DNA from 3 places in the Clostridium sp. Marseille-P299 genome. Region 3 is predicted to be linked to each of the others. Evidence: predicted binding sites of a transcription regulator. Region 3 holds the regulator's gene; each other region holds the start of a gene.
What was found. Region 3 encodes Rex, which represses fermentation and respiration genes when NADH is low (regulators of the CRP and FNR family bind a similar motif). Its sites were predicted from a motif close to ATTGTTAANNNNTTAACAAT; they were not measured.

Region 1: the regulator Rex is predicted to act here: its motif matches at 5,474-5,493, upstream of gap (type I glyceraldehyde-3-phosphate dehydrogenase).
Region 2: the regulator Rex is predicted to act here: its motif matches at 8,098-8,117, upstream of hypB (hydrogenase nickel incorporation protein HypB).

The regions. Positions count from the first base shown of each region.
Region 1 covers NZ_FJVE01000006.1:34,331-45,028, reverse strand. The annotation lists gene lepB (signal peptidase I) at 1-577, shown strand, start outside; gene lepB (signal peptidase I) at 590-1,195, shown strand; partial or broken gene BN4220_RS04275 (ISL3 family transposase) at 1,452-2,627, opposite strand; gene BN4220_RS04270 (hypothetical protein) at 2,872-3,063, shown strand; gene BN4220_RS04265 (spore coat protein) at 3,082-3,342, shown strand; gene ltrA (group II intron reverse transcriptase/maturase) at 3,812-5,224, shown strand; gene gap (type I glyceraldehyde-3-phosphate dehydrogenase) at 5,581-6,591, shown strand; gene BN4220_RS04250 (phosphoglycerate kinase) at 6,780-7,973, shown strand; gene tpiA (triose-phosphate isomerase) at 8,274-9,023, shown strand; gene gpmI (2,3-bisphosphoglycerate-independent phosphoglycerate mutase) at 9,281-10,698, shown strand, end outside.
Region 2 covers NZ_FJVE01000007.1:2,218,258-2,228,955, reverse strand. The annotation lists gene rhaD (rhamnulose-1-phosphate aldolase) at 40-867, shown strand; gene BN4220_RS17700 (hypothetical protein) at 1,343-2,278, shown strand; gene BN4220_RS17695 (hypothetical protein) at 2,283-3,239, shown strand; gene BN4220_RS17690 (GNAT family N-acetyltransferase) at 3,565-3,972, shown strand; gene BN4220_RS17685 (hypothetical protein) at 4,063-5,241, opposite strand; gene BN4220_RS17680 (RNA polymerase sigma factor) at 5,238-5,798, opposite strand; gene BN4220_RS17675 (FadR/GntR family transcriptional regulator) at 6,016-6,723, opposite strand; gene BN4220_RS17670 (DUF5692 family protein) at 7,002-7,982, shown strand; gene hypB (hydrogenase nickel incorporation protein HypB) at 8,279-8,947, shown strand; gene BN4220_RS20580 (FAD-dependent oxidoreductase) at 9,081-10,698, shown strand, end outside.
Region 3 covers NZ_FJVE01000007.1:424,548-435,245, reverse strand. The annotation lists gene alr (alanine racemase) at 1-359, opposite strand, end outside; gene BN4220_RS10140 (bifunctional ADP-dependent NAD(P)H-hydrate dehydratase/NAD(P)H-hydrate epimerase) at 325-1,878, opposite strand; gene BN4220_RS10135 (hypothetical protein) at 2,072-2,695, opposite strand; gene BN4220_RS10130 (redox-sensing transcriptional repressor Rex) at 2,717-3,376, opposite strand; gene abc-f (ribosomal protection-like ABC-F family protein) at 3,871-5,886, shown strand; gene BN4220_RS10120 (helix-turn-helix domain-containing protein) at 6,260-6,799, shown strand; gene BN4220_RS10115 (ABC transporter ATP-binding protein) at 6,811-7,890, shown strand; gene BN4220_RS10110 (ABC transporter permease) at 7,982-8,761, shown strand; gene BN4220_RS10105 (ABC transporter permease subunit) at 8,755-9,567, shown strand; gene BN4220_RS10100 (ABC transporter substrate-binding protein) at 9,594-10,676, shown strand.

The sequences.
Region 1 (10,698 bases), on a different contig from region 3:
GAACAACGAAAGTAATCTAGAAGAAAAAGAAACTGAGAAAAGCTCGATACGTCAAGTACTTGAAACTGTGTTATATTTTGTGGTAGTTTTAACCGTAGTTTTATTGGTAGAGCGATTTGTTATGCAACCTGTAGAGGTAGATGGAAGTTCAATGGAAACAACATTATCAAATAAAAACCATTTATTACTTGAAAAACTTACATATATCTTTTCAGAGCCAGAACGCTTTGATATTATTGTATTTCAACCATTTGAGGACATTGATGATTTGTATTATATTAAACGTATTATTGGTTTACCAGGAGAAACTGTCTATATCAATAATAATATTATTTATATCAATGGTGAACCACTCATGGAGAATTATGGTAATGAAAATGTTATCAATGATCCTGGGATTGCAAGTGAAGAGATAGTGCTGGGTGATGATGAATATTTTGTTATGGGAGATAATCGTAATCATAGCAAAGATAGCAGAGATGAAACGGTTGGATTGGTTACTAAAAAGAGTATTGTTGGCCGTGCTTGGTGTAGAGTTTGGCCACTAAAGGAAATTGGTGTAATAAGACATCAATAAAAGGAGTGTTTTATGATGGAAGAAAAGAACTCCAATAAAAAAGAAGAATCTATGGATGTAAGTACTACGCAAGTAGGAAAAAAAGAAGAAAAGAAAAGAAGAATGTGGATAGAAATTAGTATTTATATTATATTGCTTTTCATTTGTGGTTATATTATACCTAGATTTGTATTGCAAAGGACGATTATAGATGGTTCTTCCATGGAAACAAATTTATATGATAACGAAAATGTTCTTGTAGAAAAAGTGTCAAAACATTTTAAAAATTACGATCGCTTTGATATTATTGTATTTTATCCATATGGCAAAGGGACAAAAGATTATTATGTGAAACGAGTAATCGGATTACCTGGAGAAACAATACAAATAAAAGATGGAATTATTTATATCAATGGTGAAGAGCTGAACGAAAATTATGGGAAAGACCCAATAGAAGATGGTGGAATTGCAGAGAAGCCAATTGTATTAGCAGATGATGAGTATTTTGTACTAGGAGATAACCGAAGGGTTAGCAAAGATAGTAGAATAGAAGACGTTGGACCTGTTAGTAAAGATAAAATTGGTGGTAAAGTAATTTTAAGAATCTGGCCGTTTTCTAAGTTTGGATTCGTTAAATAATTTAAAAGAGTTTAATACGATATATTTTTTGAGAGTATATAAAGTTTTTAGCTAAAAATTCTTTATGCTGTTTAGCATAAGTTTTGTTTTAGCATAAAAACTAGGATATACTCTCTTTTTTGGGCTCTGTGTCAAGTGTTGGGGCGGGTTCTTGTGGAACCCGCTTCTTTACTAGAATCAGAGCTGTTTTTATGTTATTTTCTATAATGTCTGTTTTTGGACATGACAAATAAACCTCGTGCCAGTCTAGCTTTATTTAATTCATACTATGCAATATTCTGGTTCTGAAACGTGGGAAGTTTTTCATACCAAATGATACACGTTTTAGAATTTTAATTTTGTTATTATACCCTTCTGTAGGGCCATTGGTTAATCCGTATTTAAATGCATTTAAAATTCCTTCCGACCAATTACGATAAGTAGCTGCGCATTTCTCAAACTCCTCTAAGCCGGATGTTTCAGCCTATTTAATCCATTCAAAGAATTGTTTTCTTTGTTCTGAGTATTTCTTATTTTGGCATATCGCATAAAACCATTCTTTTAATTTATGAGCTAAGCGAAGATCATCATTGTATTGTAACATTAAATCACATGCATGCTTTTTTTCTTCTTTGAGCTTATAATATCGTGTAAGAATCAACTTTCGACTACGTTTATAGTATTTCCGTAATGCTACAGGCATTGTCTTTTGAAGACGTTTGCGTACCTTTTCAGTAGCCCAAGTTACTTGGCGAATGAAATGATATTTATCAATAATAATGGCAGCATTGGGAAAATAAATTTTAGCTAATTCAACATAAGGCTGCCACATATCACAAACAAAGAATTTCACTCGATATCTTTCTGCGCGATTTAGTCCAGAGAAGTAAGATGATAAGTGAGCCTGTGATCGATTAGGGAGAATATCCATAACAGAAGGTAAGTTTGGATTTACTATAATACATTGATACTTTCCTGCATCTGTATCGCCTTTGAATTCGTCAATAGAAATAGAATTTTTAAGCTTCGGACAGGAATAACTGAGCGTATCAAGAATTCTAGCAACCGTTGAGGGGGATACATTAGTACGCTTAGCGATAGATTTCATGCTTACAAGCTCACGAAGCATATGAGCAATAATATGTGTAAGACGAGTTGTGCGCTGTTGGTATCTTGCTAGAAAAGAGTATTTTTCATAAAACCGTTTGCCACAGGTGCAGATATAACGCCGTTTTCTAAGAACAAGGAAACAGTTTTTAAATTGAAAAGGTAAATCCTTTATTTTTTGATCTCGATAGTCATGAACACGTTTTGTTTGTTTACCACAATTAGGGCAAATATGTTCAGAAGGATTAGTTTCGAGATATATTTTAACAAAAGTATCAGCATGAGTGATATTTTTTATTTTTACCCCTTTTAAATCTAATAATTTATTGATACAATAATTATGCATTATTGCAACCTCCTTGTGATTTGTTTGTCAGACTGGCACGAGGAGGTCTTTTTTTATTGTAATATAAAATGTTGGAGTTTGCACCCCAACATTTATTATAGAACCCTTTTTTGTTCGTTTATGATAATTTATAAATTATTAAAACATATTGTATCTACATGCATATTATTCAATGTTTTGAGAGAGAATAGATTATGTCATTTAGGCTAATAAAAATGCATGTTAATGCGGATAGGAGTTTTATATGCAAAGTCAAAGTATAACAGAAATGGAACTACAAAATCTTAGACATCTTATTCAATTTAGTGAAACAGATGAAGAAAAGTATAATTCATATGCGGAACAAGCGACAGATCCAAGCGTAAAACAATTTTTTCAAAAAGCAGCTCAATGCGCTTGCCAAAACAAATCAACATTAACACAGTTTTTAAAATAGGAATAGGAGGTTATATCCATGCAAGAAAAAGCTATGGTTACAGATGCTCTTAATGCAATTAATAATGGGTTAAAAGGTTTAGAGGATATGATTACACAAACAGAGCATCAAGATTTAAGACAAACGCTCATTAAAATGAGAAATGATACAGAAACTTCACAATATGAATTATTTTCAATTGCTAAAAATAAAAATTATTATACGCCAGCTAAACCTGCGACTCCACAAGATATAGAGAGCGTAAAATCAAGCATATGTAAAACTCAAACACAATTTTAAATAGCGTTATTAGTATAAGGGGATGTTTTTTAACATCCCCTTATTAATAGTGTGCCCAGCATGGGCGCAATCTAATGGGTTAAAGTCCCTAACACAGCCTAGTAGTGGCAAGTGTATAGCCTAAGACAAGGGTGTCGTTCGCGAGGGCGAATCTGAAGGAAGTCCGTGGGCAAATCTCTGGTCTGACGAACAGAAATCACATACAAGGCATTAATTAAGGATAAGATTGCTATACAAATCGAAGTCCAATAACTACTCGAAATTAATTAATGTAAATGTGGCAGATAGATGGAGAGGAAGATTGCGTTCTTACCTGGGGAGGTCTTAGTGATACGTCATGGAAGTGAACTCTGAAATGACAACCCATGCAGTGATGTATGGCTGAACACTAAGAAGTCAGCAGAGGTCATAGTACCGGAGGTAGTCGACGACCTTTGGGAAGGACTGAACAATAGGAGGTTTTGAAAGTTTGAAAGAAACAAAGAAATGTGATGACAGCAGACAACTGAATACAGAATCAGGTCATTTGCAAAAGGATAGAGTGGAACTCGAAAGCTATGCAAAGGCGCCGAGCATTTCTATGACGTCGGATAACAGACAGAACGCCCGAAGAGAATATCACTATGGATTGCTAGAGAAAATCATTAGTAATGAAAATCTAAATGAAGCCTTTAAACGTGTAAAGAAGAATAAAGGAAGTCATGGAATCGACAAGATGGGAGTAGATGAACTTCTACCATATCTAAGAAGTCATGGCGAAGAGCTTAAGCAATCCATAGCAGATGGAAGTTATAAACCGAATCCCGTAAGAAGGGTAGAGATACCAAAGGATAACGGGAAAACAAGACCATTAGGGATACCAACTGTAGTAGACCGAGTGATACAACAGGCAGTATCACAAGTACTAACGCCAATCTTTGAGAAGAAATTTTCAGAGAATAGTTATGGATTTAGACCAAATCGAAACGCGCATCAAGCAATTCTAAAATGTAAAGAATACATGGATGAAGGCTATAAATGGGCGGTAGATATAGATTTAGAAAAGTACTTTGATACTGTCAACCACGATAGGTTAATTGGGCTGATTTATAAAGAAGTCAAGGATATACGAGTAATCGGACTGATAAGGAAGTATCTAAATGCAGGAGTGATGGAAAAGGGATTAGTAAGTGCTACTGTAGAAGGAGTGCCTCAAGGTGGGAACTTATCTCCACTATTAAGTAATATCATGTTGCATGAACTAGATATGGAATTAGAACGAAGAGGACTTAAGTTCTGCCGTTATGCAGATGATTGCAATGTATACGTGAAATCAAAGAAATCAGCAGAGCGAGTTATGAAAAGTATCACGGAGTTTATAGAAAAGGACTTGAAGCTTAAAGTTAACAAAGAGAAAAGTAAGGTAGACCGACCATGGAAACTAAAATATTTAGGATATACCTTTTACAATAAGAAAGGTGAAATGGGAATAAGAGTACATCAAGTTTCTGTTAAGAAGTTAAAAGGAAAACTTAAGAGTATCACTGGAAGAAGTAATGCAATGAGTATGGAACTCAGAGCTATTAAACTAAAACAATTAATTGTTGGCTGGATAAGTTACTTCAAACTAGCAGATATGAAAGGTACTTTACGAGAACTTGATGAGTGGCTAAGAAGACGTTTACGTCTTTGTTACTGGAAACAGTGGAAAAAGATTAAAACGAAACATGATAACTTAGTTAAACTAGGGGTAGAGAATTGGAAAGCATGGGAACATGCGAATACAAGGAAAGGCTACTGGAGAATCTCCAATAGCCCAATCTTAAATTCAACTCTTACCAATAAATATCTTAGAGAACAAGGTTTTATAACACTTAGTGAAAGATATTCGCAAATAAGGTAATCTTATTGAACCGCCGTATACCGAACGGTACGTACGGTGGTGTGAGAGGACGGAAATTCAATTAATGAATTTCCTCCTACTCGATTTTGACAATTTCATAAATCCAAATAAAAATGCACAAAAATTTGTTTATTCATATAACAAATGTGCCTAAACTGTTAATCTTTATTTAATTGCTAAAATACTCTTGAAATTCTAGGCTAAATTGGTTAAAATAGAGAAGGATTTGAAGTCGACGTCAAGAAGTGGCTTGATAAAAACTTAACAATCCATAGAATAAATTAATATCTGTCACCGTACTGTTGAAATCCATAGTGATAGTATATTATAAAAATTCGTTTAGGAGGAATTTAATCATGGCAGTAAAAGTAGCAATTAATGGTTTTGGACGTATTGGACGTCTTGCATTCAGACAGATGTTTGGTGCTGAAGGATATGAAGTAGTAGCAATTAACGATTTAACTAACCCTGAAATGTTAGCTCATTTATTAAAGTATGACTCAGCTCAAGGTAGATACGATGGACATACTGTAGAAGCAAAAGAATCTTCTATCGTAGTTGATGGAAAAGAAATCAAAATTTATGCAGAAGCAGACGCTTCTAAACTTCCTTGGGGAGATCTTGGTGTAGATGTAGTACTTGAATGTACTGGTTTCTATGTATCCAAGGCTAAATCTCAGGCTCATATCGATGCTGGTGCAAAGAAAGTTGTTATCTCAGCTCCTGCTGGAAATGATCTTCCTACAATCGTATATAGCGTAAATGAAGGTACATTAACTAAAGATGATACAATCATCTCTGCAGCTTCCTGTACAACTAACTGTTTAGCACCTATGGCTGATACATTAAATAAATTAGCTCCAATTGAAAAAGGTTTCATGACTACTATCCACGCTTATACAGGTGATCAGATGGTACTTGATGGACCACATAGAAAAGGCGATTTAAGAAGAGCTCGTGCAGCAGCTGTTAATATCGTTCCTAACTCAACTGGTGCAGCAAAAGCTATCGGTTTAGTTATTCCAGAATTAGCTGGAAAATTAGATGGTTCCGCACAGAGAGTTCCAGTTCCAACAGGTTCTACAACTGAATTAGTTGCAGTTTGTAACAAAGTTGTAACTAAAGAAGAAGTTAATGCAGCTATGAAAGCAGCAGCTAATGAATCTTTCGGATACACAGAAGAAGAATTAGTATCTTCTGATATCATCGGTATTCGTTTTGGTTCTTTATTTGATGCAACTCAGACAAAAGTTACATCTTTACCAGATGGAAAAACTTTAGTTAAAGTTGTTTCTTGGTATGATAATGAAAATTCATACACAAGCCAGATGGTTAGAACAATTAAGTATTTCGCTGAATTAGCTTAATTTAGAAATAACTCTGGTAAGTTGATTTAGTATAATTCTTGATAGAATAATAGTAGATCCATCAATGGGTCCGGTCTTATGGGGCCGGGCCCGTTTTTTATTTTATAGGGTATAAAAGCATAGAATGCTTTGGCCTAAGAAATAAAACGCAATAATAAAAGTAAATAAAAATGACAAGGAGTTTTTATATGTTAAATAAGAAAACAGTTGATGATATAAATGTAAAAGGTAAAAGAGTTTTAGTACGTTGTGATTTCAATGTGCCATTACAAGATGGAAAAATTACAGATGATACACGTTTAGTAGCAGCAATTCCTACAATTAATAAATTAATCAGTGATGGTGGAAAAGTTATTCTTTGCTCTCACCTTGGTAAACCAAAGGGAGAACCAAAGCCAGAATTATCTTTAGCACCAGTTGCAGAAGCTTTATCTAAATTATTAGGACAGACAGTAAAATTTGCAGCAGATGCAACAGTTGTTGGCGAAAATGCAAAAGCAGCAGTAGCTGAAATGAAAGAAGGCGAAGTAGTTCTTTTAGAAAATACTCGTTATAGAGCAGAAGAAACTAAGAATGGTGAAGAATTCAGCAAAGAATTAGCATCTTTATGCGATGTATTTGTAAATGATGCATTCGGTACAGCTCACAGAGCTCACTGCTCCAATGTTGGTGTAACTAAATATGTTGATACAGCAGTTGTTGGTTATTTAATGCAAAAAGAAATTGATTTCTTGGGAAATGCAGTTAACAATCCAGTGAGACCATTCGTAGCAATTCTTGGTGGATCTAAAGTTTCTTCTAAGATTTCTGTTATTAACAACCTTCTTGATAAAGTAGATACACTTATCATTGGTGGTGGTATGGCATATACATTCATGAAAGCTATGGGTGAAGAAGTTGGTAATTCTTTATTAGAAGCTGATTACCTTGATTATGCAAAAGAAATGATGGAAAAAGCTGAAAAGAACGGAGTTAAATTATTAATTCCTGTTGATACAGTTGTAGCAAAAGAATTCTCTAACGATGTTCCATTTAGAACAGTAGGCCGTGGAGAAATCGCTGCAGATGAAGAAGGTCTTGATATCGGTGAAAAGACTAGAGAACTTTATGCAGATGCTATTAAGAGTGCTAAGACAGTAGTATGGAACGGACCAATGGGTGTATTCGAATTATCTAACTTTGCAAAAGGTACAATTGCTGTAGCAGAAGCATTAGCAAGCATTGATGCAACAACAATCATCGGTGGTGGTGATTCCGCAGCAGCTGTTAACCAATTAGGTTTCGGTGATAAGATGACTCACATTTCTACTGGTGGTGGAGCTTCCTTAGAATTCTTAGAAGGAAAAGAATTACCAGGCGTTGCAGCAGCTAACGATAAATAGGGAAAGTCTAACAGGCAACGCCTCGTTGCCGCAGCTAACGATAAGTAGGAAAAACCTAACAGGCAACGCCTCGTTGCCGCAGCCAACGATAAATAGGGAAAGTCTAACAGGCAACACCAGCGTTGGTACAACGCTTGTTGCCGCAGCCAACGACAAATAGGAAAAGCCTAGAGTGCAACCCAAGCGTTGTTAACAACGCTTGGTGCACATAGCAAATGATAAAAAGAAATTAGCAAGCAAGACCAAAATCATTCTAAAGCATTCATTTTTGCTTTCGTAACAACGTGAGGAGAATAAGTTATGCGTAAGAAAATAATTGCAGGAAACTGGAAGATGAATAAAACTCCTAGTGAAACTGTAAAATTAATTGAAGAATTGAAACCTCTTGTAAACAATGAAGAGGTAGATGTTGTTTTTTGTGTACCAGCTATTTCATTAACAACTGCGATAGAAGCGGCTAAGGGCAGTAATATTTCTATCGGAGCAGAAAATATGTATTATGAAGAAAGTGGAGCATATACGGGGGAAATTGCTCCAAACATGCTAACAGACATCGGTGTAAAATATGTAATTATCGGCCATTCAGAGAGACGTGAATATTTTGCTGAATCAGATGAAACTGTAAATAAGAAGGTGTTAAAAGCTTTTGAACATGGTATCACCCCTATAATTTGCTGTGGTGAAACTTTAACACAACGAGAGCAAGGAATCACAATCGATTTTATACGTACGCAAATTAAAATTGCGTTTGTTAATGTTACAGCTGAGCAGGCAAAAAGAGCTGTAATTGCGTATGAACCAATCTGGGCTATTGGTACAGGCAAAGTTGCAACCACAGAGCAAGCACAAGAAGTTTGTGCTGCTATTAGAGCTTGTATTGCTGAAATCTATGATGAGGCTACTGCTAATGAAATTCGCATTCAATATGGTGGAAGTGTATCCGCTGACAGTGCACCTGAGCTATTTACACAACCAGATATTGATGGTGGTTTAGTTGGTGGAGCAAGCTTAAAACTAGATTTTGGAAAGATTGTTAATTATAACAAATAAATAAAATAATTAATATAAATAGGTATTAGTTATTATCTTGGATGAGGTGAATAACTTCATCCAAGATTTTTGCGTGAGAAATAAAAATGGAAAAAACTCGTAGCATCTTGAAAAATAAAATTTCTTGACGAATAAATTTTTCACGTATATGATATTAACAGAAATGGATTTTAAATTTGAGATTTCCTTATAATTTAACAATTGTTATATAAATTATAAGTTTATAAATTAAAGCTGACATAAAGGAGAAAGATCATATGAGTAAAAAACCAACGGTATTAATGATTCTTGATGGATATGGATTAAATGATAAATCTGAAGGAAATGCAATATCACATGCAAAAACACCAGTGATTGATAAATTAATGAAGGACTATCCATTTGTGAAAGGTTATGCTTCAGGAATGGCAGTTGGTCTTCCAGAAGGACAGATGGGAAATTCAGAAGTTGGCCATTTAAACATGGGAGCTGGTAGAATTGTATATCAGGAATTAACAAGAATAACAAAAGAAATTCAGGATGGCGATTTCTTTGAGAATAAAGGATTGCTAGAAGCAGTAGAAAATTGCAAAAAGAATAATTCTGCACTTCACTTATTTGGTTTATTATCTGATGGTGGTGTACATAGCCATATCACACATCTTTACGGATTATTAGAACTTGCAAAAAGACATGACTTAAAGAACGTATTCGTTCATGCTTTCTTAGACGGAAGAGATACTTCACCAACTTCTGGTAAAGGATTCTTAGAAGCTTTAGAAGCTAAAATGAAGGAACTTGGAGTAGGTAAAATTGCATCTGTTGCAGGACGTTATTATGCAATGGACCGTGATAATCGTTGGGACCGTGTAGAAAAAGCCTACAATGCACTTACTTTAGGAGAAGGTGTGAAAGCGGAATCTGCAGTAGAAGCAGTGGCTAAGTCTTATGAAGAAAACGTAAATGATGAGTTTGTTCTTCCAACAGTAGTGGTAGAAAACGGAACAGCAATTGCACCGATTCGCGAAAATGATTCTGTTATTTTCTTTAACTTCCGTCCAGACCGTGCAAGAGAAATGACCAGAGCATTTTGTGCGGATGAGTTTGACGGATTTGAAAGAAAGAATGGCAGATTACCACTTAAATTTGTATGCTTCTCAGAATATGATGTTACAATTCCAAATAAAATAGTAGCATTTGAAAAAGTAGCTATAACAAATACATTTGGTGAATTCTTAGCAGCAAATGGAAAGACTCAAGCTAGAATTGCAGAGACTGAAAAATACGCACATGTTACATTTTTCTTTAATGGTGGTGTAGAAGAGCCAAATAAAGGAGAAGATCGTATTCTAGTAAATTCTCCAAAAGTTGCAACTTATGACTTACAACCAGAGATGAGCGCATTTAGCGTAGCGGATAAATTAGTTGAAGCAATAACTTCAGACAAATATGATGTTATTATTGTAAACTTTGCAAATCCAGATATGGTTGGTCATACTGGTATTGAAGATGCTGCTGTTAAAGCAATTGAAACAGTAGATGCTTGTGTAGGTAAAGCATATGAAGCATTATTAAAGGTTGACGGACAAATGTTTATTTGTGCTGACCATGGTAATGCAGAACAACTTGTAGATTATGAAAATGGTTCACCATTTACAGCTCATACAACAAATCCAGTTCCATTTATTTTAGTAAA
Region 2 (10,698 bases), 1.8 Mb from region 3:
TAGGGAAAGCCATAAATTGGCGTAATAATGGAGGTAATTATGAAAGTTATAGATGCAAAATTTGTTCAAGGTTTTATTCGCATGGCGAATGATGGTTTTTTACAAGGCTGGCATGAAAGAAATGGTGGAAATCTTTCTTACCGTATTAAGCAAGAAGAGATTGATTCCGTAAAAGAAGAATTACAATTCGATAAGGCATTTGCACCAATTGGAACAAAAGTGCCTGAACTTTCTGGTGAATTCTTTTTAGTAACTGGAAGTGGAAAATATTTTCGTAATGTCATTTTAGATCCAGCTGCAAATATTTGTATTATTGAAATTGATGAGACTGGTGAGAACTATCGTATTGTTTGGGGGCTAGTGGAAGGTGGAAGGCCAACAAGCGAACTACCAAGTCATTTAATGAATCATGAAGTTAAAAAGTTAGCAAGTGGTGGAACTCACCGTGTTATTTATCATGCACATACAACGAATATTATAGCATTAACATTTGTGCTACCATTAGAAGATAAGGTATTTACTCGTGAATTATGGGAAATGGCTACGGAATGCCCAGTTGTTTTTCCATCTGGTGTAGGTGTTGTAGGTTGGATGGTACCTGGTGGTAGAGACATCGCAGTTGCTACAAGCGAGCTTATGAAAAAATATGATGTTGCAATTTGGGCACATCATGGAATGTTCTGCTCTGGAGAGGATTTTGATATAACATTTGGTCTTATGCATACAGTTGAAAAATCAGCAGAGATACTAGTAAAAATGTTATCCATGCGTCCGGATAAATTACAGACGATTACAGTACAGAATTTTAAGGACTTAGCGGTAGATTTTAAAGTGACTTTACCGGATGAATTTCTTTATGAAAAATAATGAATTGGTAGGAAATAGCTTTAAACTATATGATGTTGCAAGTATAGCATAACTTTAAATGGCATAGCATGGAACGATATAACGTTAGATGATATAACATTAACAGAATTTGAAATATAAAACACAAAGAAGGAGGAAAGATATCCTCCTTCTTTGCACGTGGAAGATTTATTCATGACAATAGAAAGTACGCAAAATTTATTTTCTTTATTTACAATTTCGACGCATTTCCATAAGTCTAAAAGCATCATTTAGAACGTTTTCATCTTGAATTTCTATCATTAACCATTTTGAATTTTTCCTAGGATTTGTTATATGATAAATATTTTTAACATAATCCGTAAAGGTAGGTAATGAGAAGAGTAAAAAAGAAATATTAAAATTCTTGGAACCTTTTTCATTTTATTTCGTCTAATTTATCGAAGAACAACCAAAAGAAAAATCAAAAGAAAAACAAAGGGAGATATGATTAAGAATGAGAAAACAACTACATAAGAAAATAATTACAGGTGCAGCTATTTTATCAATGTCTGCCGTGTTATTTGCATGTCAATCAAAGAATGAGGATTCAGACAAAGCTATAGGCACTGAGATTACAAAAGAACCAGAGGTTTCAATTGCTCCAAGCGCGACTGGAGAACCAAGTATAACAGAAGTTCCAAGCGGTGAACCTACAGTTACTGTTGATCCAAATAATAATGGAGAAGCTTTAGTTACTGATGGAGCAGAACCTTCAGAGCAGCCTGAAATTACAGAACAACCAGGAGCTTCCGATATAACGAATACACCAGAAGTCACAAAAGCACCAGAAGTAACAAAGACTCCTGAAGCTACAAAGGCGCCTGAGGCAACGAAAGCTCCAGCTCCAACGAAAAAGCCAGAGCCAACGAAAACTCCTACAAAGGCACCAGAGGCGACTAAGGCTCCAACTCCAACTAAGAAACCAAAGCCAAGCGTAGCACCAACGAAAGCTCCAAAACCAACTAGTACTCCAACTCCAACAGAAGAAGCAAGTAAGGAAGATATTTTATCAGGATCATTAGAAGATATCATGGAAGAAATCTATAGCAATGTTACTTCTGAATTACCTATGAGATTTAACACAGAAATTACAAAAGATTCAACTTCTTATTATTTTGGTGTAGAAAATATGGACATTGAAGAAGCTTTAGCTTCAGAATCAATGATATCCGTGGCACATTCTGTATGCTTAGCACGTGTAAAGGACGGTACAGACATTGAAGCTCTTAAAAAAGAAATTAAAGAAAAAGTAAATCCAAGAAAGTGGATTTGTGTTGGTGTAGAGCCAGAAAATGTTTTAGTTGATAATATCGGAAATCTAGTTATCTTAGTTATGACTAATAGTAGCCCAAATGAAATTATGGATAGTTTCTTATCATTGGCAGAGTAGAGTTATGAAAAAGAAAAGATTAATTTTTGGGATACTTGTAGGGATTATAATAATTTGCTTAGCAATTATGTTTATAAATAAAGCAAATAATAGCACAAAAACGAATGAAGTAACGTTAAATTCAAGTGAACCTGATGAGAATGGGCTTTATTTTGCGAAAGATTATGTCTTTTCGAAAATGGAACCATTTGAAGAGAGCTATATACATAGCATGAGTGAAAAGTTGAATCGTGCTTATGATACTTTACTAAATTCAAATATGAATGTGTACTATTCTGTAATTCCTGATAAAGGTTATTTTATTGAAAATCCAAGTTTTACGAAAGAAAATTATGAAAGTATGCTTGATATTCTTACAAATGAAGTGAAACACATGGAATATATTCCGATTATGGATAAACTATCCATTACTGATTATTATAAAACGGATCACCATTGGCGTCAGGAAAAATTATTTCCAGTTGTGAACCAATTAGGAAAATTCATGGATTTTAAAATTGATAAGTCTGATTTTACTGAGAATGTTGTTGAAAATTTCAAAGGGGTCCACAGTGAGTATATGGATGAGGTACCAGAGGAATCTTTGATTTATATGACAAATAAAGTAACGGATGAAGCAACGGTTGACATTTATGGTGTTGGTGAGTATCAAGGAGTATATTTTCTTGATGAGTTGAATACAGATGTTGCATATAATGTATTTCTTAAAGGTTTAGCACCGATTGTAACAATTACAAATCCATATGCAACAGACGATCGAGAATTAATACTATTTGGAGATTCCTATGCAAGTAGTATTGCCCCATTGTTACTTCAAGCGTATTCAAAGATTACAGTGATAGATATGCGATTTGCTCCGATGCCTTATTTAACTGAAGTTATGGAATTTACTACACAAGATGTTTTATTTCTATACAATACAGCGGTAATCAATCGAAGTGCAATGTTAAAATTCCAGTGATCTTAATTTAAAATATTGAAAAGTCTTCTTTCAAAACGAAGTATAGAACTGATATTTGTCAGTTTATTATTTTGGGAGGAGACTTTTTTGATTTACTTATTATTGATTGGGAGAGGACTTTGTTTTTGTTCGCTTACTGTGTATTGGAGAGAATTTTATACTTGGTGAGATATTGCGTATTATCTGTATGTTTCTTAATGCACGAGCTAGGGTATTAATCATTAAGGTTATTTAGATATATTATTGACTAGAATTATGATGATATATCATCTATAATTAAGTGATAGGTATATATTAACAGAAAAGGATTACGGAGATGTTTAAGATGAATATTAAATTTAAAGAAACAAAAGAAAATGATTTTGAAAGAATTAAGGAAATTTATGCATCAGAAAACTGGAGAGCTTATCTACAGGATGATGAAAAGTTAAAGAGAGCCTTTAATAATTCTCTTTTGTGTTTAGGTGCATACGAAGAAGATAAACTATTTGGATTTGTTCGATGTGTAGGAGATGGAGAACATATAATCGTTGTTCAGGACCTAATAGTTCATCATGATTATCAAAAATTAGGAATTGGAACGCAACTTTTTCAGTACGTACTCGATAAGTATAAAAATGTAAGAATGTTCTTGGTAATTACAGATTTATACGATGAAGTAGACAATAAATTTTATCAAAAAAATGGATTAGTTAAGATAGAACAAAAAGAAATGGTGGCGTATGTCCGCTAGTAAGTGAGAATGAATTACAAGCCGCTTACCATTATAGTAAGCGGCTTGCATAGTTTTAATATTCATATTTTTATGATTGACAGTTAGTCATTATTTTTGAAGCATTTCAATAATATTCCATGCTTCTTTTGAACTTTTTGTATATACTCGAATAAAATAATCATTCCACAGGAATGCAAAATTACTTTCGTTTTTCAACACTTCTTGTATTGTTTGTTCTGTGAGATCCTCTAGTTCACCAAGGCTGTCTTTTATATCATAATAGTTAGGTTCTGTATCAATGCACCAGTGAATGTTAGTCCAACCATCAATTTCTGAATATGTTCCTTCTTTTATTGATTTTTCATCTGCATGAGCAATATAGTTCCCTTCAAAGGAATATGGTTCTCCATTTTTCAGCACTAAGGTAGTAAATTCATTCACATATCCAAATGCTTCGAAATTCGGTATATAATTAGCAAAGGCATCAGGATACTCTGTTAATTCGATATAGGTAAATTCATCGCCGGCTTCAATTGGAAATTTTGTAAAATCAACAGGATGTTCCCAAATCCAATCTAATAATTCAACGACGGATGCAAAATTATCATTCCAAGAGCCTTCAATTTGATACCATCCACTATCATTTTGGAAGGTGATTGTCTTATTCCAATTTTCTTTTCCTTCGGCTATTATTTGTATACCATCTCGCTCGGTGACAGTCACTGCAGGGGGAATAATATTACCATTATCATCTACCTCTATGACAATGTAATCCTGAATTTGTTCCACTTCCTGAAAACCGGCCGTGATGCTTAAATCACTGTATGCATCTCCTCGACTGTGCCATACAAATTTAATGCAGTAAATGCTACCATCTTCATTGTAATCAACTTCGCAGTCAAACAGAGGATGATTTACCATAACGGGGATAACTCCTTCCGATTCCAACTGATGTCGCTCCTCAGAAAAGAAGCGTGCTTCTGTATATGGAGGAATACTATCTGATAGTTTAGTACTAGTTGATATATTTCCTCTTTCTTCATTGCTGTACTTAAAGTAATCTTCCGCAGCAAAGTGTTTTGACCACCTTTGAATATTTTTTTTCGGGGATTCATGATTAAATATTTGAAAAGCACTAACTGTAACAAAACATACACATGCTGCTATAGCTCCCCATTTTAGCCAACCAAAAGATGAATGTTTTTTCTTATTACGTACCACAGCGGTTTCTATAATTATATCATCATCTAATAGATCTAAAGCATCACTGATAAATTCATTTTTCATAAATCAAATCCCCCCTGTTCTAAATAAGTTCTCAAGCCGATTCTTGTTCTGTGTAGCATGCTTTTTACTTTAGATTGACTCATTCCATAATAAGCCGAAATATCACGAATAGAGTCCATAAAATAATATCTTCCAATGAATGTGTTTCTTGCTTCTTCTGACAATGTGCGGAGATAGATATTGATTTCTTTTGCCAGGATATTCAAATCTACACTCTGCGCGGTAGTATCACCTTTAGAAACACAGTCATCTAATTCAGAAAGTGAAATAGCATATTCAGAAGCCTTTCGTTTATCTCGATTTCGCTTTCGGTAGATGTCAATGGATGCCCGACGGGTTAGTTTTACTAGGTAAGTAGAAAGAATATTTGGCTTATGCGGTGGTATGGAATTCCATACATTTAGATAGGTATCATTTACACTTTCCTTGCTATCTTCAATGTTTGAAAGAATGTTGTAAGCAATCGCTCGAAGATAATTGCCATATGATTTTTCTGTTTCTTGAATCGCTGATTCGTCTCGCTGCAAGTAGAGTTCGACAATCATTTGATCTTGCATAGGTGAACCTCCTTTCTCCCTGTTATACGTATTCACTCTATATCTCGTTAAAAATTGATTTTGGTTGCGTGAGAACATGATTTTTCTTAAATTATTGAATTAGAGAAAGAAGTGTTTATTGCTAGAAACGAATAAACACTTCTTTTTCAGTCTTTTTAAATCTACTCAAATCCTTTTTGCTTAATAATTTTATAGTTCTTTTGATTTAGCATAGTATTTAAGAATAATAAATTGGCCGACTACCATGGATACTATTATCAACCGATTCGTTGATCCATTGAAGAGCTTTCTCAGTATCACCATTACTTATAAGGGAGATTAATGTAGCGGTGTTATTATAAAGTGCGTCAATGCCATACAAGGTGCAAAAACGTTCCCAAAGAGTAAGAACGGCAACTTTAAAAGAATGAAAGATAAGTGGGAGAAGAGTATTCCCTGATAAAAAAGCTAACTCATGTTGAAAATCAAAGGCTGCCTCGGATGCCTTGGTTATTGAATCGGCATTTTTAATTTGTTCTGCTTTTTCATAAAGTAAATGAATATCTTCGGGAGTAATTTTTGGCATAAGTAATTTTACTGCAAGTGTTTCAAGTGCAATCCGAACTTCAAGGATTGATCGAATTTCTTCATCTCGCAATCGACCTCCATTATAATTCATTATTGAAATTAAGGTATCTAAAGTTCCATTACGTCTATAGTCTGCTATGAAAGTGCCGACTCTTGGTTTAATAATTAAGAAACCTTTCTTCTCTAATTCAGAGATACCTCCATTTACAACCGCACGACTAACTTGCATAACTTCTGCTAATTGTCGTTCTGGAGGAAGTTTTTCTCCAATTTTTAATTTACCTGATAAGATCATGTGTTCAAGTTGTGTTACAAATAGTTCTTTTAAGGATGGTGCACTTAATTTTGAAAATTCCATAGAAACCTCCATCTTGCCTTTTATAGCTTCAATTAATTGAGATATATGTTAGTTTTAGTTCATGGATTTGGTATGACCACATACCACAAATATTATAATTAGATTGTACTGGTAAAATTAGATAAAAACAAGGGAAAATTATTAAAATATGTAAATTATTGCACTATTAAGATTGACTATCATAGCACAGAATGTTAATATTATAACAAAGTATAACACTATTTTCCAACTGGTATGACCACAGCTGAGAAAGTGGAAGATAAAAAGGAGAGCATGATATGTTTCGATTTAATTACGATGCAGGTGCAACAGCAATTCAAGTTTGGCTAGTTTGGATACTAGTTTTTGTAGCTTTATTTCTACTCAATGAGTTTTCAAGAAGAAATAAGTATGGTAGTTTTGTTTGTTTTATTGTCCTCCCGATTTTTTTATCCGTCCTATGGTTTACAGCATTAAAAGACACGACTTATACGGATTGGTTTCACCTTGCTAAAGTATATTCAGCAACCGCAGGGTGCATCGGATTTTGGTGTATTCGCTATGTTCATGGGAAGGATAAAAAGACGGGGAAAGAATGGAGATTGTCAGATAAAAAGTGGGCCTTATGCTTTCCACCATTAATTCTTGCAATCAACATATGCGAAGCTGTTGCTAGAGACATACAAATTGGTACGCAATATAAAAGTGGCGGTATTTTATCGGATGGAACGATGTATGTACTTGGTGGTAGTTGGAACTTTATGAATGCAATTGCAGGAATTTTAAATATCATTACGATTACAGGTTGGTTAGGAATTTGTATCCGTAAGAAAACGAAAAATGATAACAGTCAAGATATGCTTTGGCCCGATATGCTGTGGTTTTGGATAATTGCTTATGATCTATGGAACTTTGCTTATACATACAATTGCTTGCCAGGGCATGCTTGGTACTGCGGATTTGCGTTATTGTTAGTACCAACACTTTGTGCATTTACACTAGGCAAAGGGGCGTGGTTACAGCACCGTGCACATACCTTAGCGCTGTGGTGTATGTTTGCTCAGACGTTCCCAGCGTTTATAGATGAAGGTAAATTCGCAGTAGCATCTTCTTATAATGAAACACCATTGTTTATTTTTAGTTTTCTAGCACTTTTAGCGAACATTGGAGTATTCGTTTATATGATTTATAAGGTTAAGAAAACAAAACGAAATCCATATAAAGGAGAACTATATACAGATCTTGCGAAATATAAGGAAGTCAAGGTATTAGCTAGATAATTCAAGATTATAGTTTCATATGTTTTAAAGGCATATGCTAAATACACTTATATTTCATATGTATTTAAGGCATACGCTAAATAATTAACATTATATTTCATATGTGTTTAAGGCATACGTTAAATAAATAACATTATATTCATATGTAATCAAGTATTCGCTAAATAATTAACATTTATATTTAATATGTATCCAAGGCATTTACCAAATAATTAAAGCTTATTTATATATGTTTTTGTCACAGACATTGTCACTCTTCGTATACACATAATTTTAAATGAAAAGGGGATCTAGTAATGAGCGAGTTTAAAATTCTTGAAATTAAGCAAAACGTATTTGATAATAATAACAAACAAGCAGATCTATTACGGAATGAATTGAAAGAAAAAAAGATGTTTCTTCTAAATCTAATGTCCTCGCCAGGAGCAGGAAAAACAACAACTTTAACAAAAACCATTGAAGCTTTAAAAGAGGAATTAAAAATTGGTGTTATGGAGGCAGATATTGACTCGGATGTAGATGCTCACACAATTTCTAAAACAGGAGTAAAGGTGATACAGCTTCACACGGGTGGAATGTGTCATTTGGATGCAGATATGACAAAGCAAGGGCTAAACGGCTTAGGCACTGAGAATTTGGATCTTGTTATTTTAGAGAATGTAGGTAATTTAGTATGTCCAGCAGAATTTGATACAGGTTCTTCTAAAAATGCAATGATACTTAGTGTACCAGAAGGTGATGATAAGCCATTAAAATATCCTTTGATGTTTTCTGTTGTTGATGTGTTATTAATTAACAAAATAGATACTCTTCCTTATTTTGACTTTGATTTAGAGGAGTGTATTAAGAGAGTAAAAGAAAGAAACCCAAAGGTTAAAATCATACCAATATCCGCTAGAACAGGAGAAGGAATCGATTTATTTGCAGATTGGATTCGTGATGAAGTTAAACAGTGGAAAGAGTAAGATGTGAAAAAGTTAAGAAGTTAAGAAGTTAAGAAGTTAAGAAGTTAAGAAGTGGAAGTAGTCCAAATAGAGTCCTAAAAGAGTCATGGTATTGTAAGGAATAATTAATATTTCGTAGATGGAGAGGGTAACCATGGTAAAGGAAAAGGTATTAGATCTTGCGAATCATATTAGTAATAAAAAGCGTGGGGCAAAAAATGAGATAAAATCTACGGATCCAGAATATATAATACTTGAGCCTGTTGTATCAGAGGAGATGGCCGAGGTAGCACTATGTATGGAAATGCGAAAGAAGGCTAGCGCAAAGGAACTTGCAAAAAAGTGTAACAAAACAGAAGAAGAAACTTATAAGCTGCTTATGGAGCTTGCATATGCTGGTGTTTGCTTTGTCAATGAAATCGATGGAGTAGACATGTTTTGGTATGATACTTGGGTTCCAGGCATAATGGAAATGATGGTTAACAATAAGGAGAATGTTGCAAAGTATCCCCAGATAGCAGAAGCCTTTGAGGCATATGGTAGGGTAAGAGGACCAAAGACTGCAGGAAGTTTTCCAGTTGGCGTTGGATTAATGCGGGTTATTCCCATTGAGCAAGCCATTTCAGGTGAAACAAGAAGAGCAACATATGAAGAAGTATCAAAATATCTCAATGAAAATGATGTATTTACGGTTTCTGATTGTTCCTGTCGTACCGCTAGAGAGGCAATGGGCGAAGGCTGTGGTCATCTAAAAGAAGATATGTGCATTCAAATGGGGCATGCAGCAGAATACTACATACGTACTGGCAGAGGAAAGCAAATAACAAGGGAAGAAGCATTTGAAATTATAAAAAGAGCGGAAGATAATGGTCTTATGCATCAAATACCTAACTTAGATGGTTCGGGAAAGACACATGCAATTTGCAATTGTTGTGGATGTTCTTGTTTATCACTACGAACTGCAAGTATGTTCATTAATGCAGATATGGTGCGCTCTAACTATGTTTCACAGGTAGATAAAGATAAATGTGTTGCCTGTGGGGAATGTGTGCAAAATTGCCCAGTCAATGCATTACAGTTAGGACAAAAATTATGTTCTACTACACCTGTGGTAAGTGAAATAAATAGAAAAGATACACCAAGAGACACCGAATGGGGACCTGACAAATGGAACCCCGACTATAGAACCAATCGAAAAGACGTGGTGGATACAGGAACAAGTCCTTGTAAAACAGCATGTCCAGCCCATATTTCTGTGCAAGGATATATAAAATTAGCCTCTATGGGTAAGTACAATGAAGCATTGGAACTTATCAAGCAAGAGAACCCGTTTCCAGCAGTATGTGGTCGTATCTGCCCTAGAAAATGTGAGTCTGCTTGTACAAGAGGAGATATTGATGAACCAGTTGCTATTGATGAAATTAAAAAGTTTATCGCTGAGCAAGATTTAAATAAAGAGCATAGATTTGTACCAAAACAAAGACATCAATACGGGAAAAAAATAGCAGTGATTGGTGCAGGACCATCGGGTCTGTCTTGTGCTTATTATTTAGCCATCGAAGGTTATAAAGTAACGGTATTTGAAAAAGAAGATGTGTTAGGTGGTATGCTAACTCTTGGCATTCCTTCATTTCGTTTGGAGAAGGATGTAATAAATGCTGAAATTGATATTTTAAAGGAATTAGGCGTTACTTTTAAAACAGGGATTAAAGTTGGTGAAGATGTAACTCTAAATGAGCTAAGAAAGCAGGGATATGAAGCATTCTATCTTG
Region 3 (10,698 bases):
TCATCCATGAGTTTTGCAACTTCATATTGAAATACTGTTTGTGTGATATCATATGCAATGACCTCACTAATTTGTTCCACAGCAGTATAACCTAAAATTAATATTGGCTTATTAATTCCAGCATTTCTAAGCTCAATGCCCTCTTCAACAATTGCTACACCATATGCATCAACCAATCCACTTAACTCTCTTGCAATTGGTACTGCGCCATGTCCATAGCCATCTGCTTTAATAATCGCCATAATTTTAGTTCCCATTGATAAAGTTTCTTTTGCAGCCTTAATATTATTTGAAATTGCATCCAAATCAATATTAGCATAAACTCTATAGTACTTCTCGCTGTATACTTCTTCTATCATTTTCCTTAATTACCTCCGGTAATGCCTCTAAGATATCACTTGCAAGCATGGAATGATACCCTCTTTTTTCTGCTGCCACATCTCCTGCCAAACCATGAATATACACTCCAAGTTCCGCAGCTTCATAACTTTTTAAACCTGTAGCTATTAAACCTGCGATGATTCCTGTTAAAACATCACCACTTCCACCAGTCGCCATTCCATGATTCCCTGACACGTTAACATATCGATTTTCACAATGTGCTACGATCGTTCTTGCATCTTTTATTACATAGATTAATTTATTATTATAGGTACAATATTCAGGAAAGTCAATAAAGCCTTTGACAATATTGTCTACAGAACAAGAAAGCAAATTAGCTAACTCTTTTAAGTGCGGAGTCAGTATTGAATTGGCAGGTAATAATGACGATAACTCCCTCACTCGGTCTTTCGTATTATCTACCATTCTTGTATTCAAAATATTAGCTAATATTTGCAGTGCATCTGCATCAAAAACAGTTGGCTTTGTCTGTTCTTTTAAAAGTTGAAGCAACAAACCTTCAGCCAGCTCACCTGTTGATAAGCCAGGGCCTATCACAATAGCATCTGCCCACTGTATGGATTCTTTTAAAATAGTTTCTGAATTATTATCTTCATAACAAGCATAGATTGCTTCCGGTAAAAGGGTACGTATTACTTCGACTCCTGATCTTGAAGTTAACACTTTTACAAGACCACAGCCCATTTTATATGCAGCGTTCGCCGAAAGATAAGCAGCCCCTGTCATATTGGTGGAACCTGCAATAATTAATACCTTACCATAGCTTCCTTTATTGGAATAAGAAGAACGTTTTGGTAGTTTTCTTAGATCATCCTTTTCAAAATAATGATATTTAGGCGAAACGTTTTCTACTGCTACCCTAGGAAAACCAATGTCTTCAACGATAACTTTTCCAACATGGAAAGCTCCTGGGTACAAGAGTAATCCCAGCTTGTTTTCACCAAAGGTAACTGTAACATCTGCCTTAATTGCAACATTTTTAATTTTTCCTGTATTTGCATCTACTCCAGAAGGAATATCAACGGCCACAATATAGGCTCTTAAAGAGTTAATTTTTTCAATTGTTTCTTTATAGACTCCTTCAATTTCTCTTTGTAGACCGATTCCAAACATTGCGTCAACAATAATATTATATTCATTGGATTCTAATTTGGACCTAATGGATATGCCCAATTTTTTAACAATTGAAAGTTGTATTTCCGATTCTTTTGTGAGTTTTTCCAAATTTCCAAGAATAATTAAATCAACTTTATAGCCTTGTATATACAAAATACGAGCAATAGCAATTCCATCACCGCCATTGTTGCCCGTACCACATACTACCGCTATACTATTTTCTTTTTTTGCTACACTCTCTATATGAGAAACCACCTTTAATGCTGCTCTCTCCATTAAAACTAGAGAAGGAATTCCAATTTGTTCAATCGTATAAGAGTCAATTTGTTTCATTTCATCTGAATTAACTGCGTATTTCATAATTATACCCTTTTACTGCTACAAGATACATGAATCTTGTAATGGCAGCCCTTTCAAACAATATTGATTCAAGAGATTTAATTTAAATAGAAACAAGATAAATAACAAACGATTTCATTTACTAGATATTACAAAAGCCGATGCCAAATATCTTAGCAACGGCTTTCTTATGATTTGATCGACGGTTTTAGTTTTATTCATTTAATATTTCATCATCCAAAAATTCCATCGTTTTAGCGCCTAGAACATCGTGCATATAAGTATAGATTGCATTCGTCTCTGTTTCTAAGTCTTGCTTTTTAAGTATCATCTCTTTTAATTGAATGCGCATACTTGCAATGCTTTCCTCTAACTGCTTTACTTGCTTGTTATTATGTTCTAATTTCTCATAGCAAATTAAAGCACTAGCACTCATTAGCTCTGCATTCGCATTCCTTATTTCATAGGGAAGATCCGCTAACTGATCTTCTCTTTCTAAAAGTTCATCTTTTATATTTAAAATTAACTTTTGATTCTTCTCTAATTTTTTACCTTTAATTTTACCAAGTAAGGAATTATCAATTTCCATGTTATCAACAATTTCCTGCATCAGGTTTTTCTTCACACGTTTTAAATTCTTGATTTCATCCACTGTTTTTCCTTGTTTCTTTAGTAAATTATTCAATTTATCTCGTAATTGTTTCATGCCTACTGACATCTCTTGCTCAGGAAATAATGCAAGCCATCGCTCATCTAATGTAAGAATAGGAATCTTCTTATTACGAAATATCTCTGTAAAGTCAATTTTACCCTCATTATTATTATTTAATTTTCGCAAGAACATCCCCCCAAAAGCTCGTTATCTTTCACTGTTTTTTGATGACATTACCTCTTCTGCTGCTTTTAAATTATAGGATAGTCGCATTAAAGATTCTGCCAAGTGAACATTCTCCACCATTACATCCTTTGGTAAATGTAAATCTGTAGGTGCAAAATTCCATATTGCATGAATTCCTAAACGTACTAATTCTGCGGCAACTTGTGGTGCTTTTGCCTTTGGAATTGTAAGTGCCGCTATATTTACTGTATTATTCTTAACAAACTCTTCTAATTCATCCATTAAACGAATTTCGATTCCACGAATTGAAATTCCAACAAGTCTTGGATTTACATCAAAGATACCACTAATATAAAATCCTCGACGTTCAAAATCAGTGTAATTTGCTAATGCTTGCCCTAGATTACCTGCGCCTATAATGATAACATTATATTTTTTATCAAGTCCTAGGATTTTCCCAATTTCGGTGTATAAATACTCCACATTATACCCATACCCCTGCTGTCCGAAACCTCCGAAGTTATTCAAATCCTGACGGATTTGCGATGCGGTCACGTTCATTTTCTCACTTAATTCCTTCGATGAAATTCGAACAACGTCATTTTCAAGTAATTCCCCTAAATACCTGTAATAACGTGGCAGTCTTTTAATAACTGCTGATGATATCGCCTTATCGTACATGTAAACCTCCTTAATTATACTATTAACGTTCGGTTCCTTTATAGTATAATTATAGTGAATCGTTAATAATATGTCAATGTATCTAAATCCTTTGTTTTCTTGCTTTTTTCGCCAATATCCAGCACTATTTTCACTTTGAAATAATGATACTATTACACTCAAAACAAGTACTTTATACTATAAAATTGCTTTATGAGAAGCATTTTCATTATACCTATTATAACGAAATGGATGAATCTCGTCAAACGCAAGTTACATTATAATAAGAAGTTTTTAGTTTCGGATATCATTTTATCTACCATACGGGTAACAATTTTCTCACTATTTATATAGTATTACAGGAAATCTCCTATGTAATACTTGTTTTTTTACATAAGCTTTTATCCCATGGTAGATTCCTTTCTCACAAGGGAAGATAATTGACGCTTTTCGTTTTCTTTGCTACAATAAAGGACAAGTATGCTCTATTTTAGTAGTAATTAAAGGAGTCCGTCATGATATTAGCATGTAATAATATAAGCAAAAGTTATGGAACAACCGTTATCTTAGATAAGGTGTCCTTTCATGTAAATGAACGTGAAAAAGTCGCGATTGTCGGCATTAACGGTGCTGGTAAATCCACTTTATTTAAAATAATTATGAATGAAATATCTTCTGATGAGGGAGATGTTATATTTTCGAAAGGCTGTAGCGTTGGATATTTAGCTCAGCATCAAGATTTAGCTACTGATAATACAATTTATGATGAAGTTTTAAGTATTAAAGCAGATGTTATTCGTATGGAAGAACAAATTCGTTCTCTAGAATTAGAAATGAAATCTGTGACTGGTGTTGAACTCGATCGTTTACTTAATACCTACACTAGGCTTACTCATGAATTTGAATTAAAGAATGGCTATGCATATAAAAGTGAAGTAATCGGTGTTTTAAAAGGTCTTGGTTTTACTGAAGACGAATTTGATAAAAAAGTTTCTACTCTATCTGGAGGTCAAAAGACACGAGTTTCCTTAGGTAAATTACTTCTTAGTAATCCCGATTTAATTTTACTAGACGAGCCAACAAACCACTTAGATATGGAATCTATTGCTTGGCTTGAAACCTTTTTAGTTAATTATAATGGCTCTGTTATAGTAATTGCCCATGACCGTTATTTTTTAAACAAGGTTGTCACCAAAGTTGTTGAATTAGAAAATACAAAGGCAACTGTCTTTGAAGGTAATTACACCGACTATGCGACGAAAAAAGAACAGCTTCGTGAAACAATGATTCACCATTACCTAAATCAACAAAAAGAAATCAAACATCAAGAAGAAGTCATTGCCAAACTCAAATCTTTTAACCGCGAAAAATCCATAAAGCGTGCGGAAAGCCGTGAAAAGATGTTAAATAAAATAGAACGTCTTGATAAGCCGGTGACTCTAAATGCTGAAATGAACATTCAATTAGAGCCAAACATTATGAGTGGAAATGATGTCTTGACCGTAAAAGGACTAAAAAAATCCTTTGGCAATCATTTATTATTTGAAGATTTGGATTTTGAAATTAAGCGTGGTGAGAAAATCGCAATCATTGGTAATAATGGTACTGGAAAAACTACTATTTTAAAAATTATCAATCAAATCATACAAGCGGATGCAGGTGAAATAAAACCAGGTGCAAAAGTGCATATTGGTTACTACGACCAGGAGCATCATGTTCTTAATATGAACAAAACGATTTTTGATGAGATCCAAGATACCTACCCATATCTTGATAACACAAGGGTACGTAATGTATTAGCTGCCTTTTTATTTACTGGTGATGATGTTTTTAAATTAATCAAGGATATCAGTGGTGGAGAACGTGGACGAGTTTCACTAGCCAAATTAATGCTTAGTGATGCTAACTTTTTAATCCTAGATGAGCCGACAAACCATTTAGATATTGTATCAAAAGAAATACTAGAGAATGCAATTAAAAATTATACAGGTACTGTTTTATACGTATCCCATGACCGTTATTTCATTAATCGTACTGCAACTAGAATTCTTGACTTAACTCATGGAAAACTTCTTAATTACATTGGTAACTACGACTATTATCTTGAAAAGAAACCAGAAGTAGAACGTCAGCATCTTGGATTTACAAGTTCTTCTGAAGGAAATGTAAATAGCCAAGCTACCATTGGTAAACAAAACAATATTCTAAGTGGACTTAAAGTTCAGCAAAGTTCGGTTTCTACAACTGAAACTTCACAAGCTAGTTTCGATTCAAAAGAATCCGATACTAAGTTAGATTGGAAGCAACAAAAAGAAGAACAAGCCCGTATTCGTAAACGTCAAAATGATCTAAAAAAAGTGGAAGAAGAAATCCATAAACTAGAAAACAGAGATGAAGAACTAAACGAATTATTAATGGATGAAGCTGTATTTACAGATCCATCGAAACTAATTGCACTAAATAAAGAGAAAAAAGAGGTTGAAGAACGCCTCGAAGAATTATTGATACAATGGGAAGAGCTAGCAGAATAGCTCTTCTTTTTTTGTTCTATTTTTGTTATAATTTAATGCATATAATAATTATTATTATTTTTGATATTATTTCATCTGTTTTTTGAATTTTTCACATCACATTACTTGTTAATTGCATTTTTTTACCATTCTCAATGCCGTGATTTCTCTATACTTTACCAAAGTTTCTTCAATTTATTAATTTCATATCAAAAAGTTTAGTAATACTAGATATTTTGTTTATATATTGTTGACATTAATATTAGATTGTGTATAATAGTATTCGGCATGTTTAGCAGTGCTAAACTAAATGGTATATTTTTATAAACCAATTATAGAAGGAACTAATAATGACTTTACAAAAGCAGATCCCATAGAAAGGTTTGGTGTATCCATGAAAATAGGTGCTAAAATCAAAGAATTACGTGTTCAAAAAAGTTTAACGCAAGAAGAGCTTGCGGACCGAGCGGAATTGTCCAAAGGATTTATTTCTCAATTAGAACGTGATATTACCTCACCTTCCATTGCAACTCTTGTTGATATATTGCAATGTTTGGGAACAAATCTCGAAGAATTTTTTACTGGGACTACCTCAGAACAAGTTGTTTTTAAGAAAAATGATTACTTTGAAAAAGTAGATCATGAATTATTTAATAAAATAGAATGGATTATTCCAAACGCGCAAAAGAATATGATGGAGCCTATCTTATTAACATTAGAGCCAGGCGGTTCTACATATCCAGACAATCCTCACGAAGGCGAGGAATTTGGTTTTGTTTTAAGTGGTTCAATTACTATACATCTAGGAAATAAAACGCATAAAGCTAAAAAGGGTGAGTCCTTTTACTTTACGTCAAACAAAAATCATTATATAACGGCTACTGGTAAAACTGGTGCTACCCTATTATGGGTATCCACCCCACCAAGCTTCTAAGGAGGAGAATCATGGAAAGCAATAAACTCATCGATTTAATAGGAATTCATAAATCATATGGTAATAGCGTAGTTATTGATGATTTGAATTTATATATACGTGAAAATGAATTTTTAACCCTACTTGGTCCTTCCGGTTGCGGTAAGACAACAACACTTCGAATCATTGGTGGTTTTGAAACTCCGGACGCTGGTAAGGTAATTTTTAATGGAAAAGATATTACAAAATTACCACCAAATGAACGTCAATTAAATACTGTATTTCAAAAATATGCTTTATTTACACATATGACAATTGCTGAAAATATTGCTTTCGGCTTAAAAATTAAGAAAAAAAGTAAGGCATATATTCAAGATAAAATTAAATATGCTCTAAAGTTAGTAAACCTTGATGGCTTTGAAAATCGTATGCCAGATTCTTTAAGTGGTGGACAACAACAACGTATTGCAATTGCTCGTGCTATTGTAAATGAACCTAAGGTACTTCTTTTAGATGAACCATTAGGAGCACTTGATTTAAAAATGCGTCAAGACATGCAATATGAATTGATTCGTTTAAAAAATGAACTTGGTATTACATTTGTATATGTAACTCATGATCAAGAAGAAGCTTTAACAATGTCAGATACCATTATGGTTATGAACCAAGGTTATATTCAACAAATTGGTACTCCAGAAGATATTTATAACGAACCAAAGAATGCCTTTGTTGCTGACTTTATAGGTGAAAGTAACATTATCCCAGGTACTATGGTTCAGGATCGTCTTGTTAATATCCTTGGAGCTAACTTCCCTTGTGTAGATACTGGATTTGGTAAAAATAAACCTGTAGACGTTGTAATTCGTCCAGAAGACATTGACCTTGTAGCACCTGAAGATGGTATTATCAAAGGTCGTGTTACTTCTCTTCTTTTTAAAGGTGTTCATTATGAAATGGACGTTATGGCAAATGGATATGAATGGTTGGTACATTCTACTGATCTCTCACCGGTTGGAAGTGAGGTAGGTATTAAAGTTGATCCATTTGACATTCAAATTATGAATAAGCCGGAATCCGAAGACGAGGAGGCTGTTAACATTAATGAAGAGTAAAAAGAATAATGGAAACACTGTGTCAGTAGATAATAAAGAGCACAAAAAAATTAGTGGAAGAACTTTATTAGCATTTCCTTATACTCTATGGATGGTTGCTTTTATTATTATTCCACTCATTGTTATCCTATATTATGGATTACGAAGTGGCACTGATGGTAGTTTTACTTTTGATAATTTGAAATTAATTGCAGATCCAGTCAATCGAAATGCATTATTTCTTTCTTTAAAATTATCAATTATTAGTACAATAATCTGTCTCTTACTTGCCTATCCTTTAGCATTAATCCTTAAGGGTATGAAAATTAAGAGTAACAGTTTTATTGTTCTTATTATGATTCTTCCAATGTGGATGAACTTTCTACTTCGTACCATTGCTTGGCAAAATATATTAGAGCGTAATGGAATTATCAATACGGTATTAAAAGCTATGAATTTGCCAACGCTAAATATAATTAATACTCCTACTGCCATTGTACTTGGTATGGTTTATAACTTCTTACCTTTTATGATTTTACCACTTTATAATACTCTTGATAAAATTGATGACAATGTCATTAATGCTGCTAGAGATTTAGGTGCGAATGGCTTTACAACCTTTTGTAAAATCATTTTTCCACTTAGTATACCTGGTGTAATTAGTGGAATTACAATGGTTTTTGTTCCATCCTTAACTACATTCGTAATTTCAAATATCTTAGGTGGAAGTAAAATCTTATTAATTGGTAACGTTATTGAACAACAATTTCAAAAGATCGGAAATTGGTATACTGGTTCCGGACTATCATTAGTTCTTATGGCTTTCGTCTTAATCAGTATGGCAATTGTTGCGAAATATGATAAAGATTCGGAGGGTACAAACGTATGGTAAAGAAAATTGCCGGGAAATTTTATATTGCCCTCGTTGCATTATTTTTATATGCCCCTATTTTTGTATTAATTGTACTTTCCTTTAATAAATCAAAATCCCGTAGCAAATGGGGTGGATTTACTCTAGATTGGTACAAATCCTTATTCCAAAATGAAGAAATAATGAGTGCGCTTTATACTACCTTATTGATTGCATTTTTATCTGCATTAATCGCTACTATTATTGGTACTGCAGCCTCCATCGGTATGCATCAAATGAAGAAAGTGCCACGTACCATTATGATGGGCATAACGAATATTCCAATGTTAAATGCAGATATCGTAACTGGTATTTCTTTGATGTTATTATTTTTAGCAATTAATTATACTTTAGGATTTTCTAGTGTTTTAATTGCTCATATAACCTTTAATATACCGTATGTTATTTTAAGTGTAATGCCAAAATTAAAACAGACAAATCATAGCACATATGAAGCTGCACTTGATTTAGGTGCTTCACCAATCAAAGCATTTTTTACAGTTGTATTACCAGATATATTCCCTGGAATTGTTTCTGGATTTTTACTTGCCTTTACAATGTCTCTTGATGATTTCATAATCACTCATTTTACAAGAGGGGCAACAATTAATACATTATCTACTAAAATTTATGCAGAAACTAGAAAAGGTGTAAAACCAGAGATGTACGCTCTTTCAACCTTATTATTTATATCTGTACTTGTTTTATTAATAATTATTAATCGTCGCAATGAAAGTGTAGAAAAGAAGCGTAATGCTTCCTCTCTTACTACTACTATAGCAAAATAATTTACGAAAAAGAAAGAGGTATGACAATGAAAAAAGTATCACGTTTCTTAAGCTTATTTATGGCTTGCTCTCTTGCTCTTACCGCATGTGGTTCACCAAAAAATGATAATGGCAATACTGGAAGTGCCGCTGGTGAAAATGGTTCCGTTTATGTTTATAACTGGGGTGAATACATTGATCCAGATGTAATTGATATGTTTGAAGAGGAAACTGGAATTAAAGTTATTTATAATGAATTCGAACAAAATGAAGATATGTATCCAATTGTAAAAACTGGTTCCGTTAATTATGATGTTGTATGTCCTTCCGATTATATGATTGAGAAAATGATTGGTGAAGGTTTATTACAAGAAATTAATTATGATAACATTCCAAATGCAGCTAACTTAGATCCTACTTACCTAAAGAGCGCGGAAGAATTCGATCCAGGCAATAAATATTCTGTTCCTTATACTTGGGGAACTGTTGGTATTTTATATAATAAAACTATGGTAGATGAGCCTATCGACAGCTGGAGCGTTTTATTCGATGAGAAATATAAAGACGACATCCTTATGATTGACAGTGTTCGTGATGCTTTTATGATTGCTCTTACTTACCTTGGATATGATTCCAATAGTACAAACGAAGCTGAACTTAACGAAGCTAGAGATTTATTAAAAGCTCAATATCCACTTGTTCAAGCATATGTAATTGACCAAGTACGTGATAAAATGATTGGTGAAGAAGCTGCAATTGGTGTTATTTATTCTGGTGAAGCAATCTTTACTCAAAGAGAAAATGAAAATCTTGAATATGTGGTTCCTAAAGAAGGTTCTAACGTATGGATTGATGGATGGGTTATTCCAAAGAATGCACAGAACAAAGAAAATGCGGAGGCATGGATCAACTTTTTATGCCGTGAAGATATTGCATTAAAGAACTTTGAATACATTACTTACTCTACTCCAAATAAAGCTGCACGTGAGTTAATTGAAGACGAAGATATTCGTAACAGCATTGTTGCTTTCCCAGGAGAAGATATTTTAAGTAGATGTAGTACATTCCACTACCTTGGTGAGGAAATGGATTCTATTTATATGCAAAAATGGAATGAAGTAAAGAACTAATATTTATATTATAAACAATTGA